2 regions of the Bradyrhizobium sp. NBAIM18 genome follow, and region 2 is predicted to be linked to the other one. Evidence: riboswitches for the same ligand, from Rfam matches in the RefSeq annotation. Region 2 holds a riboswitch; the other holds the start of a gene.
The links. Region 2 has a riboswitch for S-adenosylmethionine ahead of I6F17_RS30680 (O-succinylhomoserine sulfhydrylase). Riboswitches for the same ligand answer to the same signal wherever they lie in the genome.

Region 1: it holds a riboswitch for S-adenosylmethionine, as region 2 does, so the genes downstream of both, I6F17_RS30135 (homoserine O-acetyltransferase) here and I6F17_RS30680 (O-succinylhomoserine sulfhydrylase) in region 2, are expected to answer to the same signal.

Annotation. Positions count from the first base shown of each region.
Region 1 covers NZ_JADYVO010000019.1:127,637-134,785, forward strand. The annotation lists gene hisC (histidinol-phosphate transaminase) at 1-778, opposite strand, end outside; gene I6F17_RS30130 (chorismate mutase) at 813-1,661, opposite strand; SAM riboswitch at 1,817-1,896, shown strand; gene I6F17_RS30135 (homoserine O-acetyltransferase) at 1,991-3,193, shown strand; gene metW (methionine biosynthesis protein MetW) at 3,196-3,858, shown strand; gene I6F17_RS30145 (alpha/beta hydrolase) at 3,978-4,841, opposite strand; gene I6F17_RS30150 (TIGR02594 family protein) at 5,055-5,708, shown strand; gene I6F17_RS30155 (MOSC domain-containing protein) at 5,824-6,612, opposite strand; gene clpB (ATP-dependent chaperone ClpB) at 6,852-7,149, shown strand, end outside.
Region 2 covers NZ_JADYVO010000020.1:99,832-106,980, forward strand. The annotation lists gene I6F17_RS30655 (Hsp33 family molecular chaperone) at 1-184, shown strand, start outside; gene apaG (Co2+/Mg2+ efflux protein ApaG) at 371-763, opposite strand; gene I6F17_RS30665 (OpgC domain-containing protein) at 960-2,216, shown strand; gene I6F17_RS30670 (lipolytic enzyme) at 2,216-2,995, shown strand; gene I6F17_RS30675 (SGNH/GDSL hydrolase family protein) at 3,008-3,997, shown strand; gene I6F17_RS30680 (O-succinylhomoserine sulfhydrylase) at 4,068-5,255, opposite strand; SAM riboswitch at 5,332-5,411, opposite strand; gene I6F17_RS30685 (2'-deoxycytidine 5'-triphosphate deaminase) at 5,523-6,629, shown strand; gene I6F17_RS30690 (PAS domain S-box protein) at 6,735-7,148, shown strand.

The DNA of each region.
Region 1 (7,149 bases), on a different contig from region 2:
CGGCATACATCGCCGGCGTCGACACGTTGAAGGGACCGCGGATGCGGTTGACCGCGTCAATGACGTGCTCTGGCCCGAACATCCAGCCGATGCGCAGCGCGGCAAGACCGTGGATCTTGGAGAAGGTGTGCGTCACCACCGTGTTCTCGGTGGTGGCGACGAGCTCGATCCCCATCTCGTAGTCGTTGCGCGAGACGTAATCGCAATAGGCGGCGTCCAGCACCAGCAGCACGTGCGAGGGCAGGCCGGCACGCAGCCGCTTGACCTCGTCGAACGGCAGATAGGTGCCGGTCGGATTGTTGGGGTTGGCGAGCCAGACCAGCTTCGTCTTCGGCGTCACGGCCTTCAGGATGGCATCGACGTCGGCGGTGAGGTTGGTCTCCTGCGCGACGACGTTCCTGGCGCCGACCGCCATGGTCGCGATCGGGTAGACCAGGAAGCCGTGCGTGGTCGAGATCGCCTCGTCGCCCTGGCTGAGATAGGTGTGCGCGAGCAGGTTGAGGATCTCGTCCGAGCCGGCGCCGCAGATGATGCGGTTCGGATCGAGCCCGAACGAACGGCCGATCGCCTCGCGCAGCACGCGCGAGGTGCCTTCCGGATAGTCCTCCAGATGATCCGCCACGCGCTTGAATGCCTCGATCGCCTTGGGCGAGGGCCCGAACGGCGTCTCGTTGGCCGAGAGCTTGAACACCTTGCGGCCTGGCTCCGGCACCGGGCTCTTGCCGGGCGTGTAGGGCGCAATATCGAGAATGCCGGGATTCGGCACGGGGCGGGACATCTTGGACTCCGGATAGGCTGGGCTGCTCGCGATTTTACGATTTCGGCCCGGTCGGGGGCACCGTATAGCGCGTTGCGTGGCTGCCGACGAGGGCCACAGAGCGCACCGAGGCTCCCGCGTCGATCAGGGCAGCCCTGATCTTGTCGATGCTGGTCGCGCCGGTGACCGAGACCAGCAGCGCCGCGCCGTCGAAGGCGGTATCGGGCACGGCCACGATCTCGGCGAGCGGCGACAGCGCGCGGGCGACCTCGGCGTTCCATCCCGAGACGCGCACGCTGAAGGTCTCGACCTCCGTCACCAGGGCGCTGTCGGCGACGCGCGAGATCGCGAACACCGGCAATGCGGCCGGATGATCGGCACGCTCGATGAAGGGCATCCGCGCGATGATCTTCGGTGCGCCGTCCGCTTCCAGCTCCAGCCACCACGGCGTGCGGCTCGAGGTGGCCGAGACCATTGCCAGATCACCCTTGGATTTCGCTACCGCCTCGACCGCGGCCTGTGCGCTGAAATGCGCGACGTAAGGCACGGTGAAGCCGAAATTGAAGCGCACGGAATCGCGCATCGCCGCCTCGCTGGCCGAGATGTCGGCATGCACCGAGAACGGCGCCTGTACGTAAGTGAAGGTCGAGATGATGACGCGCCAGATGCTCTCGACCGTGTCGAGCGGCAGGATGCCGCGATGACGCTGCACGATCTCGCGCATCATGGCAGCCTCGCGCGCGGGCCGGAACGCCGAGCCGACCTCCTGGGTCTGCTTCACCTGGATCAGGCGATCGATGATCTCGCCGCGCTGCATGAGGAGGCGATGCATGCCCTCGTCGATCGCGTCGATCTCCTTGCGCAGTTCCTGCAGCGATGGTGGCGCGGGCGGACGTTGGGACATGTCTGGTCGTCGATCGTTCCGATGGGGATGTCCTGATTAGGCAGTCGGGACGGTGAAAGCAAAGAGAAATGACGTCCCTTTCGATCGGCGCGGCAGAGGCGAACTGGGCCGATCCGGGCCGCGACTTGACGAAAACCGCCCAAGACGGTAGCTTTTGCCCGTTCCGTGGTCATTTGAGCCGGCCGGCTTGCAGCCACGTTAAAAAACTCGCTAAACAGGCCGGGGACGCTTCCGATCCCGGCCGAACCTATCGTTCAGGCCGGGTTTTTCATGGCCTGATGTCAGCGGCGCGGTCGAGCAGCCAGTCGCAAACGAGGTCGATGTCCGAGATGGGTAGCGTCAAGTCGATACCGAGTCCTGCGATCAGCGCCGATGAGCGATCGCACGAGGTCGATCATCCAAGCTCGCTGGTTGCGCATTTCGGCGCCGAGCAGCCGCTGCGGCTCGATTGCGGCGTCGATCTCACCCCGTTCCAGATCGCCTACCAGACCTATGGCGAGCTCAATGCCGATCGCTCCAACGCCGTGCTGATTTGCCATGCGCTGACCGGCGATCAGCATGTCGCCAATGTGCATCCGGTCACCGGCAAGCCAGGCTGGTGGGAGACGCTGGTCGGCCCGGGCCGACCCATCGATCCCAAGCACTACTTCATCATTTGCTCCAACGTGATCGGCGGCTGCATGGGCTCGACCGGGCCGGCCTCGATCAATCCCGCCACCGGCAAGGTCTGGGGCCTGGACTTCCCCGTCATCACCATTCCGGACATGGTGCGCGCGCAGGCGATGCTGATCGACCGGCTCGGCATCGACACGCTGTTTGCCGTCGTCGGTGGCTCGATGGGCGGCATGCAGGTGCTGCAATGGACCGCCGCCTATCCGGAGCGCGTGTACTCCGCGCTGGCGATCGCCTGCGCGACGCGGCACTCGGCGCAGAACATCGCCTTCCACGAGCTCGGCCGCCAGGCCGTGATGGCCGACCCCGACTGGCATGGCGGCGGCTATGCCGATCGCGGCATCCATCCGCATCGCGGGCTCGCGGTGGCGCGGATGGCGGCGCACATCACCTATCTCTCGGACGCGGCACTGCACCGCAAGTTCGGCCGGCGCATGCAGGACCGCGAGCTGCCGACTTTCTCGTTCGACGCCGATTTCCAGGTCGAATCCTATCTGCGTTACCAGGGCTCGTCCTTCGTCGAGCGCTTCGACGCCAATTCCTATCTCTACCTGACGCGGGCGATGGACTATTTCGACATCGCCGCCGACCATGGCGGCGTGCTGGCCAAGGCCTTCGCCGACATCAAGACGCGCTTCTGCGTGGTCTCCTTCACCAGCGACTGGCTGTTTCCGACCTCGGAATCGCGCGCGCTGGTGCACGCGCTGAACGCTTCGAGCGCGCGCGTGTCATTCGCCGAGATCGAGACCGATCGCGGACACGACGCATTCCTGCTCGATGTGCCCGAATTTTTCGACATCTCCCGGGCCTTCCTGCAATCGGCAGGCAAGGCCCGCGGGCTCAGCCTCGAGGACCGCTAGCGATGTCCGTGCAGGAAGTGTTGCCGCTGGACGGCGTTGCCGCCAGGCCATCCGGTGATTATCGCGCCGATCATCGGCTGGTCGCCGAAATGGTCAAGCCGGGCTCGAAGGTGCTCGACGTCGGCTGCGGCGACGGCGATCTGCTTCAGCTGCTGGAGACCCGCGGCATCGACGGCCGCGGCATCGAATTGTCGCGCGAGGGCGTCAACCGCTGCGTCGCCAAGGGGCTCGCGGTGGTGCAGGGCGATGCCGACACCGATCTCGTCAATTATCCCGACGATGCCTTCGACTACGTGATCCTGTCGCAGACGCTGCAGGCGACGCGGCAGCCGAAGGTCGTGCTGGAGAACCTGCTGCGCATCGGCCGCCGCGCCATCGTCTCGTTCCCGAATTTCGGGTTCTGGAAGATGCGACTCCAGCTCCTGATCGGCGGCCACATGCCGCGCACGGAGAATCTGCCGGCGACCTGGTACGACACCGCCAACATCCATTTCTGCACCATCAAGGATTTCGTGCAGCTCTGCGACGAGATCAACGTCAAGATGGAGCGCTCGGTCGCGCTCGATCTCTATGGCCGCCCGGTGCCGCTGAACCTGCCCTGGTGGGTGTGGAACATGTTCGGCGAGCAGGCGGTGTTCTTGCTCAGCCGGGGCGGGGGGAAATAGCCCTCTCTCCGTCATTGCGAGGAGCTCTTGCGACGAAGCAATCCAGAATGCCGCCGCGGAGGGATTCTGGATTGCTTCGCTACGCTCGCAATGACGGAGTACTTGGCGGCGCCTCTACCTCAATGGGGAGCCAGCGACCGCGGGTCCCGCACCGGCCAGCGTCCTGCTTCCACCAGCGTCACGAACCGCTCGACACTCTCGTTGAACAGCGCGGGCTCCTCCAGATTGAGCACGTGGCCGGACTTTGGAAACATCGCCAGACCCGCCGCGGGCAGATGCTTCTTCAGGAACAGGCTCGGCCCGACGCACGGTTCGTCCTCGTCGCCGCAGATGATCAGCGCCGGCGTTGTCACCTTGGCGATCGCGTCCGTCATCGTGTAGATCGAGGGACGGCCGCCCTGGAATCCGCGCATGGTGCGCGCCGATCCCTTGGCATCGTGCCGCGCCAGTGCGGCGTAGAAATCGGCATGCCCGCGTGGATCCTTCACCAGGAACGGAATCCGGCTCGGCGCCTCGCGCGTGACTTTCGCGACCTCCACCGAGCCCAGCGTCTCGTACTGCTCGGCATTGGCGCGGCACTGCTTGCGCCAATCGTCGAGTTTCTCGAGCTCCGAACCGGAGCCGACGCCGGCCAGCGTCATCGACAGCGCGCGCTGCGGCGCGTTCAGTCCGATCTGCAGCGAGGAATAGGCGCCCATCGACAGCCCGACGAGATGTGCGCGCTCGATGCCGAGATGATCGAGCACCGCAAGCGCATCGGTGTAGAAATGCGTGTAGGTGTAGACCTCGCCGTCAGGCACGTCCGACGGCGTGTAGCCGCGCGCCGAATAGGTGATGCAGCGATGGCCACGCGAGAAGTAGCGCATCTGCGGCGCCCAATTGGTGTAGTCGGCCGCGAACTCGTGCAGAAAAAGTATCGGCGTTCCCTGGCCCGCCTCCTCGAAATAGATGCGGACGCCGTCCCTGGTCGTGGCGTGGGGCATTAACCGTTTCCCTCTGTTTCAAGCCGTGTTCGAGGATCGCAGTTAATTCTGTTGTCGGCAATGCGGCAGCAGCGCCGAGCACGAACACAAAATCATTGCAGCCATTCGCGGGCGTTGCGTCTTTTTCTCGCCACATCGGGCGGTTTAACGGCCAAACGGATGTCGGCCATTGCACGGGCCGGGGGGAAGTGGGGGTGTCAAGAAGGATGAAGAATGTTCGAGTTGTTTGCGTCTCGCCTGTCGCGTTGTGTTGTCGCGCTGGCGCTGTTCTTCGCGGCGTTCGCCGTGTTCGTTTCTCCGGCCTCGGCACGGCCGTATCATCGTCATAGCGCAGAGCGGCACGGTTACGTGCATCACGCCAGACATCATCACCACCGTCACTATGCCCATCATGCCCGCAGTTCGCGCTTCGAGCGCAGCGCGGCGCAATTGCGGGCAAGCGGCTTCGCCGACACCCAGGCGAGCTATGATCCGAATGCCAATGCCAGCGGTGCCGGCATGAACGGAGGCTTCAGCGGAGGATCGGGTCTCGTCTCCGAGGCACGCCGCCATATCGGCGGCAATCCGACCGGGCGCGGCCGCCTGTGGTGCGCGCGCTTCATGAACATGGTGCTGGAGCATACCGGCCATCGTGGCACCGGCTCCGACATGGCGAGCTCGTTCGCGCGCTACGGCACGCGCATCTCGGGTCCGCAGGTCGGTGCCATCGCCGTGATGTCGCGCGGCCGCCGCGGCGGTCATGTCGGCATCATCACCGGCATCGACGCGCAGGGTAATCCGATCATGATCTCCGGCAACAACGGCAACCGCGTCCGCGAAGCCCCGGTCTCGCGCGGCAAGATCTATGCGTATGTGATGCCGAACTGAGCCTCGTCATTGCGAGGAGCGCTTGCGACGAAGCAATCCAGACTGTTTCCGCAGATGCATTCCTGGATTGCTTCGCTGCGCTCGCAATGACGGAGTATGTTGAGACGGCGTTGGCTCACAGCAGCTTCGGCTCTTCCACCGCCACCACATCGCCGACGCCGACGTCACCGGCGGCGATCACCTCGGCATAGATGCCGCAGTCCATATGGCCGAGATGGCGCGAGAGCGTGGGCGGGATTTCGAGATCGCGCTTGGCGGTCTCGGGGTCGACATTGGTGGCCGGGCAGCGGACGATGCGCTTGATCACCTTCAGCCGGGCCTGTCCGATCGCGAGCGTCTGGCCGACGAGGTCGAGCTCCGACCAGGCCGGCCAGCCCTTCACGTAGAGATTGGCGCGGAAGCGCAGCGGATGCACGGCGACGCCGCCGAGCATGGTCTCGATGGCGCGGACGCTGTCGAGATTGATGATGGAGACGACCTTGCGGGCGACGTCGGAGAAGCTGTGGTCGCGGCCGGACAGAACCTTGGGTGGGCCCTTCAACTCGGGCTGAAAGTTCTTCGTGAAATAGGCCTCGATGGCGGCGCGCCCGGCGGCGGTCTCGATATCGCCGCTGGCGACGATCTGGCCGTCCTTGCGGATGGTCAGCACGTTGGTTTCGTCGTCGAACCGACTGTCGAGCGCGGCCAGCCGCTCATTGCGCGCCAGCATCAGAAACTGGATTTTCGGCTTCCATTCGGGCGTCTCGGGGTCGAACCCGCTCGGGCCGTTCTCGATCGCGTAGCGGCGGTCGGCCGGCAGGGTCTGGCCGACCCGCAAAGGAACGTGCGACAGGCGTTCCGGCGTCAGGCCCTTGATCGGGTAGCGGTAGAGGCCGGTGATCTCGGCGGTATGGCTGGCTGTCATGCCGCTACTTAAGGGATTCGGATCGCCATCGCCAAGCCCGCCCGTCCGCGCACGAAATTGTGAAGTAGCCTCTTTCGCATCCGCAACCTGCTTCCCACATCTGGTCCAGCCCGGCGGCAACGCCGGCAAAAGACGACCGTTACCGGTTGAGAAACGTCAATGCGGTAATTGGAAACCCAATGAAGATGCCGTTTGGGGTGCCTTAGAGGGCCCCGAGGGCAGGCCGAGGGACAGAAAAGATGAATATCGAGAAGTATACCGAACGCTCCAGGGGCTTCATCCAGTCCGCGCAGTCGCTCGCGATGCGCGAGGGGCACCAGCAGTTCTCAACCCTGCATGTGCTGAAGGTCCTCTTGGATGACAATGAGGGCCTCGCCGCCGGTCTGATCGACCGCGCCGGCGGCAATTCCCGCGCAATCCTGAAGGCGACCGAGGACGCCCTCAACAAGGTGCCGAAGGTCTCCGGCGGCGGTGCCGGGCAGATCTATCTCGCGCCTGAGCTGGCCCGCACTTTCGATGCGGCCGAAAAGGCCGGCG
Region 2 (7,149 bases):
CAATCCGCAGGTGCTCGAGGCGCGGTGCTCCTGCTCGCGCGATGCGGTCGCTGCGATGCTCAAGAGCTTCTCGCACGACGACCGCGCCGCCATGGTCAAGGACGACAAGGTCGTCGTCACCTGCGAATTCTGTTCGTCGGTGTACCAGTTCACGCCGCACGAGGCGGGCGTCGAGGACGCCTGAGCCTACCCGCGTCGCTGCACTCGCAATGTCGAGTGGAGCTGCCACACGCGCGGTGTCGTCGCCCGACTTGATCGGGCGATCCAGTACTCCGAGACGATGCTGATCGAAACGAGAGGCCGCGGCGTACTGGATGCCCCGGTCGAGCCGGGGCATGACAGTTGTGAGTGTTACGGCGAACTCGCCTCTCTAATTCAACACCCGCTTGTTGTCGGGGCTGTCCAGCGAAAACGTCGGCACGTCGATCTCGAAACGCTCGCCGGTTTCGCTGACCATCTGGTAGCGGCCGGTCATGAAGCCCGAGGCGGTCGAGAGCGGCACGCCGGAGGTGTATTCGAAGCGCTCGCCGGGGGCCAGGATCGGCTGCTCGCCGACCACGCCTTCGCCCTTCACCTCCTGCTGGCGGCCGGAGGCATCGGTGATGATCCAGTGCCGCGTCTTGAGCTGCACGGTCTCCTCGCCCGAATTGGTGATGACGATGGTGTAGGACCAAAAGTAGCGCGAGCGGTCGGCCGACGATTGCTCCGGAACAAAGTTCGGCTCGACGGTCACTTCGATCTGGCGGGTCACGGCGCGGTACATGGCTGTCATCATACCGAAATCCGCCCCGGGAACCAAACCCCCCGCGGGCGCCTTGGCGACATCGTCCCGCCAGAATTGGCGGGAAAGCACACCACCGAGGGAGACACCCTGATGTGATCCGGACGCTTTGCGAGACGACAGCCGGACCATTACACTGCTTCAACGTCGCGATTTGCGGAAGGGTTTCCAGGCCCCGATGACCATTGCCGACCAAGTGACGGGATCGACCATCGCAGGAACCGCGGGCGCCAAGCCCGCAGGGACCAAGGCGCGCGCCGCAGCGCCGGCCATCACGCTGCCCGCCATCGGCGAGCGCGAGCTCCGGCTCGATCTGTTCCGCGGGCTCGCGCTGTGGCTGATCTTCATCGACCATCTACCGCCCAGTCTGCTGACCTGGTTCACGATCCGCAATTACGGCCTCAGCGACGCCACCGAGATCTTCATCTTCATCTCCGGCTACACCGCGGCCTTCGTCTATGGCCGGGCCATGCTGGAGAGCGGCGTTCTCATCGCCACCGCGCGCATCCTGCGCCGGGTCTGGCAGATCTACGTCGCCCACGTCTTCCTGTTCACGATCTTCCTCGCCGAGATCTCCTATGTCGCGACCAGGTTCGAGAACCCGCTCTACACCGAAGAGATGGGCATCATGGACTTCCTCAAGCAGCCCGACGTCACCATCGTGCAGGCGCTGCTGCTGCGCTTCCGTCCCGTCAACATGGATGTGCTGCCGCTCTACATCGTGCTGATGCTGGCGCTGCCCCTGATCCTGTGGTCGATGAAATGGCGGCCGGACGTCACGCTCGGGCTGTCGGTCCTGCTCTACGCGGTGACCTGGGAGTACGACCTTTACCTGTCGGCCTATCCGAACGGCTTCTGGGCCTTCAATCCTTTCGCCTGGCAATTGCTGTTCGTGTTCGGGGCCTGGTGCGCGCTCGGAGGTGCGCGTCGCATGTCGGGCATCCTGGCCTCGCCCGTGACGATGTGGATCTCGATCGCCTACCTCATCGCGGCGTTCTATGTGACCTTGACCTGGTACGTGCCCCAGCTCTCCCAGTTCATGCCGAAGCAGATCGAGCAATGGATGTATCCGATCGACAAGACCGACCTCGACGTGCTGCGCTTCGCGCACTTCCTGGCGCTGGCTGCGCTGACCGTGCGCTTCCTGCCCCGCGATTGGCCGGGCTTGAAATCGCGCTGGCTGCGACCATTGATTCTATGTGGTCAGCATTCGCTCGAGATCTTCTGCCTCGGCGTCTTCCTGGCCTTTGCCGGCCATTTCGTCCTCGCCGAAATCTCCGGCGGGCCGGTCATGCATGCGTTGATTAGCCTCTCCGGAATCCTGATCATGTGGGGGGTGGCCTGGGTCATTTCGTGGTACAAGCGTGTGGCTGACAAGAGCGGTGCGAAAACGAAAAACGCCGTCGGCAACGCCGATCTGGCGGGAGGGGGCTGATGAAGGCGAAGGTTCTCCTGAGCCTGGTCCTGCTATGCGGTAACCTCGCCGCGCCCACGGCGCGCGCGGGCGATGCCGCGTCTGCCGCATCCCCTATGCCTGCGGCCTGCGAACTGCCGTCCTATCTGCTGACCAGCGAAAGCCAGCTGCCTAAGGTCGCCGAGGCGATCAAGGCCGGCAAACCGCTCGACATCCTGGTGATCGGCAGCCGCTCGACCACGATTCCGTCGTCGGAGAGCAGCTCCTATCCGGCGCGCATGGAGGCGATCCTCAAGGAGAAGCTGCCGCCCTCCGAGCCGGTGCACGTCTCCGTAGAAATACAGAGCAAGAAAACGGCAGAGGAGACCGCGTCCACCTTCGTTAAGCTGATGGAAGCAAAAACGCCTACTTTGGTCATTTGGCAGACCGGGACCGTGGATGCTATCCGATCCATCGATCCCGACGAATTTCGTAGCGCGGTGACCGACGGGGTTGTTGCGCTGCAAAAGGCAGGGGCGGACGTCGTCTTGATGAATTTGCAATATAGCCCGCGCACCGAGACGATGATCTCGGCGCAGCCTTTTCTCGATAATATGCGCGTCGTGGCACAGGAGCACGACATCCCGCTGTTCGATCGTTTCGCGATCATGCGGCAGTGGAATGAACAGGGCCAGTTCGACCTGTTCAACCCGTCCCGCGGGCCTGAGCTGGCGAAGCAGGTCCATGATTGCCTTGGCCGGGCGTTGGCACAGTTCGTGATTGACGCTGCCCATCTGGAGCCGGCCCAGCAGCAAAATTGAGGTCTAGCGTTAATGAGTTCTCTCCGCCCTTTTTGCCTGACGTCATGGCTGGCCGTGCCTGCAACAGCAGTGCTGTTGTTGCTGACGCCCGCCGCGCATGCGCAGACGCCGGCCGCTCAGCCGGCGACCCCCGCACCCGCCCAGTCGCCTGATCCCGCGCCCGCTGCGCCGTCCCAGACCACCGTCGCCGCGAGGTCGCCCGAGCAGCGTGGCGTCACCTCGCGTGCCATCGACAAGGTGAAGGAGGTCGCGAAGTCCGCCGCCGACATCTTCAGCCGGGTGCCCTGCCTGCCGCCGAAGGGCGGCTCCAAGGCGATGGGCTCGCTGCCGCATGTCGCGAGCAAGCTGGTCGCCGGCCAGCCCGTCGTCATCGTCGCGTTCGGCTCGTCGTCGACTCAAGGGTTCGGCGCGAGCTCGCCGGAGTTCAATTACCCCAATCGTCTTGCCGCGCAGCTGCGCCGGCACTATCCGACCGCCGACATCAGCGTCATCAATGCCGGCGTCGGCGGCGAGGACGCCCCCGAGATGATGAAGCGTCTGCAGACGCAGGTGATCGACAGGCATCCGGATCTCGTGATCTGGCAGGTCGGCACCAACGCCGTGCTGCGCAATCTCGATCCCGGCGAGACCGTCAAGCTGGTGGAGGACGGCATCAACCGCATTCAAGCCGCCGGTGGCACCGACATCGTGCTGGTCGATCCGCAATATTCGCCGGCCGTCAACCAGCGCAAGGAGAGCGCCGGCAAGATGATCAAGCTGCTCGGCAACGTCGCCGAGCTCCGCAAGGTCGGCATCTTCCCCCGCTTCGAGGTGATGCGCGACTGGCACGAGAACCAGTCGATCCCGGTCGAGGGCTTCGTCATCGCCGACGGCCTGCACATGAACGATTGGGGCTATGCCTGCTTCGCCCAGCTGCTCGGCGACGACATCATCCGCTCCGTCGGCCAGATCAAGCTCGGTGTGAGCGTGCCCGCCGATGTGAGAACGTATCGGCCGATGTAGAGGCGAGGAGGGAATGGCGAGTAGCGAATAGGGTTTGATCTATTCGCCACTCACTATTCGCCATTCGCCCCTACGCCTTCTCCAGCGCCGCGGTGAGATCCTCGATCAGGTCATCCGCGTGCTCCAGCCCGGCCGAGAAGCGGATGAAGCCCTCGCTGATGCCGAGCGCGGCGCGGTCTTCCGGCTTGAGGCGCTGATGCGTCGTCGTCGCCGGATGCGTGACGAGGCTCTTGGCGTCGCCGAGATTGTTGGAGATCTTGGCAAGCTTCAATTCGTTGAGCACACGGAACGCCGCCGCCTTGCCGCCCTTCACCTCGAAGCCGACCAGCGTCGAGCCGCCGCGCATCTGCTTCTTCACCAGCGCCGCCTGCGGATGATCGGCGCGGCCGGGATAGACCAGTCGCGAGATCTTGGGATGGCTCGCCAGCACCTCGGCGACGCGCGCGGCCGTGTCGGTCTGCGCGCGCACGCGCACGCCCAGCGTCTCCAGGCCCTTGAGCAGGACCCAGGCATTGAACGGCGAGATCGACGGGCCGGTCTGGCGCATGAAATTGTGGATGTGCTCGGCGATGAAGGCTTCGGAGGACAGGATGATGCCGCCGAGACAGCGGCCCTGGCCGTCGATGTGCTTGGTCGCAGAGTAGACGACGACGTCGGCGCCGAGCGCGAGCGGGCTCTGCCAGATCGGGGTTGCAAACACGTTGTCGACGACGAGCCGCGCGCCGCCCTTGTGCGCGATCTCGGCGATCGAGGGGATGTCGAGCACGTCCAGCGTCGGGTTGGTCGGGCTCTCCAGGAAGAACGTCTTGGTGTTGGGCCTCAGCGCGCGCTGCCACTGGTCGAGATCGAGCCCATCGACCAGCGTGGCCTCGATGCCGTAGCGCGGCAACAGGTCCTGGATGACGTAGAGGCAGGAGCCGAACAGCGCACGGGAGGCGACCACGTGATCGCCGGCCTTGAGCGGCGCCAGGATCGCGGTCGTCACCGCCGCCATGCCGGTTGCCGCCGAGCGCGCGGCCTCGGCGCCCTCGAGCTCGATCATGCGGCGCTCGAACATTGCAATCGTCGGGTTGGAATAGCGCGAATAGATGAAGCCGGGATCTTCGCCCTTGAAGCGCGCCTCGCACTCCTCCGCGCTGGCGTAGACATAGCCTTGCGTCAGGAACAGCGCCTCCGAGGTCTCGCCATATTGCGAGCGCAGGGTGCCGGAATGGACCAGGCGGGTTTCGGGACGATAAGTGGCAGACGACTTCGACATAGGACCCTCTCCGACATGACCGTCGAGGCGAAAACGGTCACAAAAAAACCGGCCTGGATATCTCCACGGGCCGGGATCACAGAGGTCCCCGGCCTGTTTAGCGACTTATTTAACGTGGCTGCAAGCCGGCCGGCTCAAATCACCACGGGATAAGTGATGCTCATATTCCGCAATGCCCTTTCCGTCAAGGCGTCCATCGGATAGCCGTAAAAGACTTGTATTTCCGGCATGTCCGGATGCATTCGACCCCTGATGAGGACCCTCCGGTTGACGTTCACGGTCGCCGCCGACGCCAATGGTATCCTGCCCGACCGCATGATCGCGGCGATGGCGGAAGAAGGTCTCATCCTGCCCGCGTACGACTTCGTCGAGAGCCAGATCCAGCCGGCGAGCCTCGATCTGCGCCTCGGCGATATCGCCTATCGCGTCCGTGCCAGCTTCCTCCCCGGGCCCGGTGCCACCGTGGCCGAGCGCATCGACGAGCTGAAGCTGCACGAGTTCAGCCTCGCCGACGGCGCGGTGCTCGAGACCAACTGCGTCTACATCGTGCCGCTGCTCGAGAGCCTCGCGCTGCCGCCGGAGATCGTCGCTGCCGCCAATCCGAAGAGCTCGACCGGCCGGCTCGACGTCTTCACCCGCGTGATCGCCGACGGCACCCGCCGCTTCGACATGATCGGCGCCGGCTATCACGGCCCGCTCTATGCCGAGATCAGCCCGAAGACGTTTCCGGTGCTGGTGCGCGAGGGCTCGCGTCTCAGCCAGGTGCGCTTCCGCACCGGCGATGCCATCCTCAATGCCGACGAGCTCGATGCGCTGCACGCCAGCGAGCGTCTCGTCGACATCGACGATGCCGATCTCTCGGGCGGCGTTGCCGTCTCGGTCGATCTTTCCGGCGAGAAGGCGAGCGGCTTCGTCGGCTACCGCGCCAAGCGCCACACCGGCGTCGTCGATGTCGACCGCCGCGCGGGCTACGCGGTGGAGGATTTCTGGGAGCCGATTTCGGCGCGCCCCGACGGCAGCCTGATCCTCGACCCCGGCGAGTTCTATATCCTCGCCTCCAAGGAAGCGGTGCAGGTGCCGCCCGATTACGCCGCTGAGATGGTGCCGTTCGATCCCCTGGTCGGCGAATTCCGCGTGCACTATGCCGGATTTTTCGATCCCGGCTTCGGCTATGCCGGCGCTGGCGGGCTGGGATCGCGCGCCGTGCTGGAGGTGCGCTCGCGCGAGGTGCCGTTCATCCTCGAGCACGGCCAGATCGTCGGCCGCCTCGTCTACGAAAAGATGCTGGCCCGCCCCGACGCGATGTACGGCCAGCGCATCGGTTCCAACTACCAGGCGCAAGGCCTCAAGCTCTCGAAGCATTTTCGGGTGTAGCCCGATCCTGTAGCCCGGATGGAGCGCAAGCGTAATCCGGGAAGGTCTCACTTGTGGCGCGATCCCGGATTACGCTTTGTTCCATCCGGGCTACAAGGTGGTGACATGATTGAGCCATCCCAACTCGACGCACAGATCATCAACGACGTCGCGGACGCGCTGATCTATTCCGATCGCTCCGGCACGATCACACGCTGGAATCGCGCATCGACCGCGCTGTTCGGCTTCACGGCCGACGAAGCGCTCGGCGAGAACCTCGATCTGATCATTCCCGAACATCTTCGCGCCGCGCACTGGAAAGGCTTCGACGCCGCGCTCGCGAGCGGCACCATGAAGCTTGCGGGCAAGCCGACGCTGACTCGCGCGCTGCACAAGAGCGGGCGCAAGCTCTACATCGAGATGACCTTCGCATTGGTGCGAGACAACGATGGCGCGGTGCAGGGATCGGTGGCGATGGCTCGCGACGTCACGGAGCGCGTTGAGCGCGAACGGACGGCCAAGGCGGCGCGAAATTCGTGAT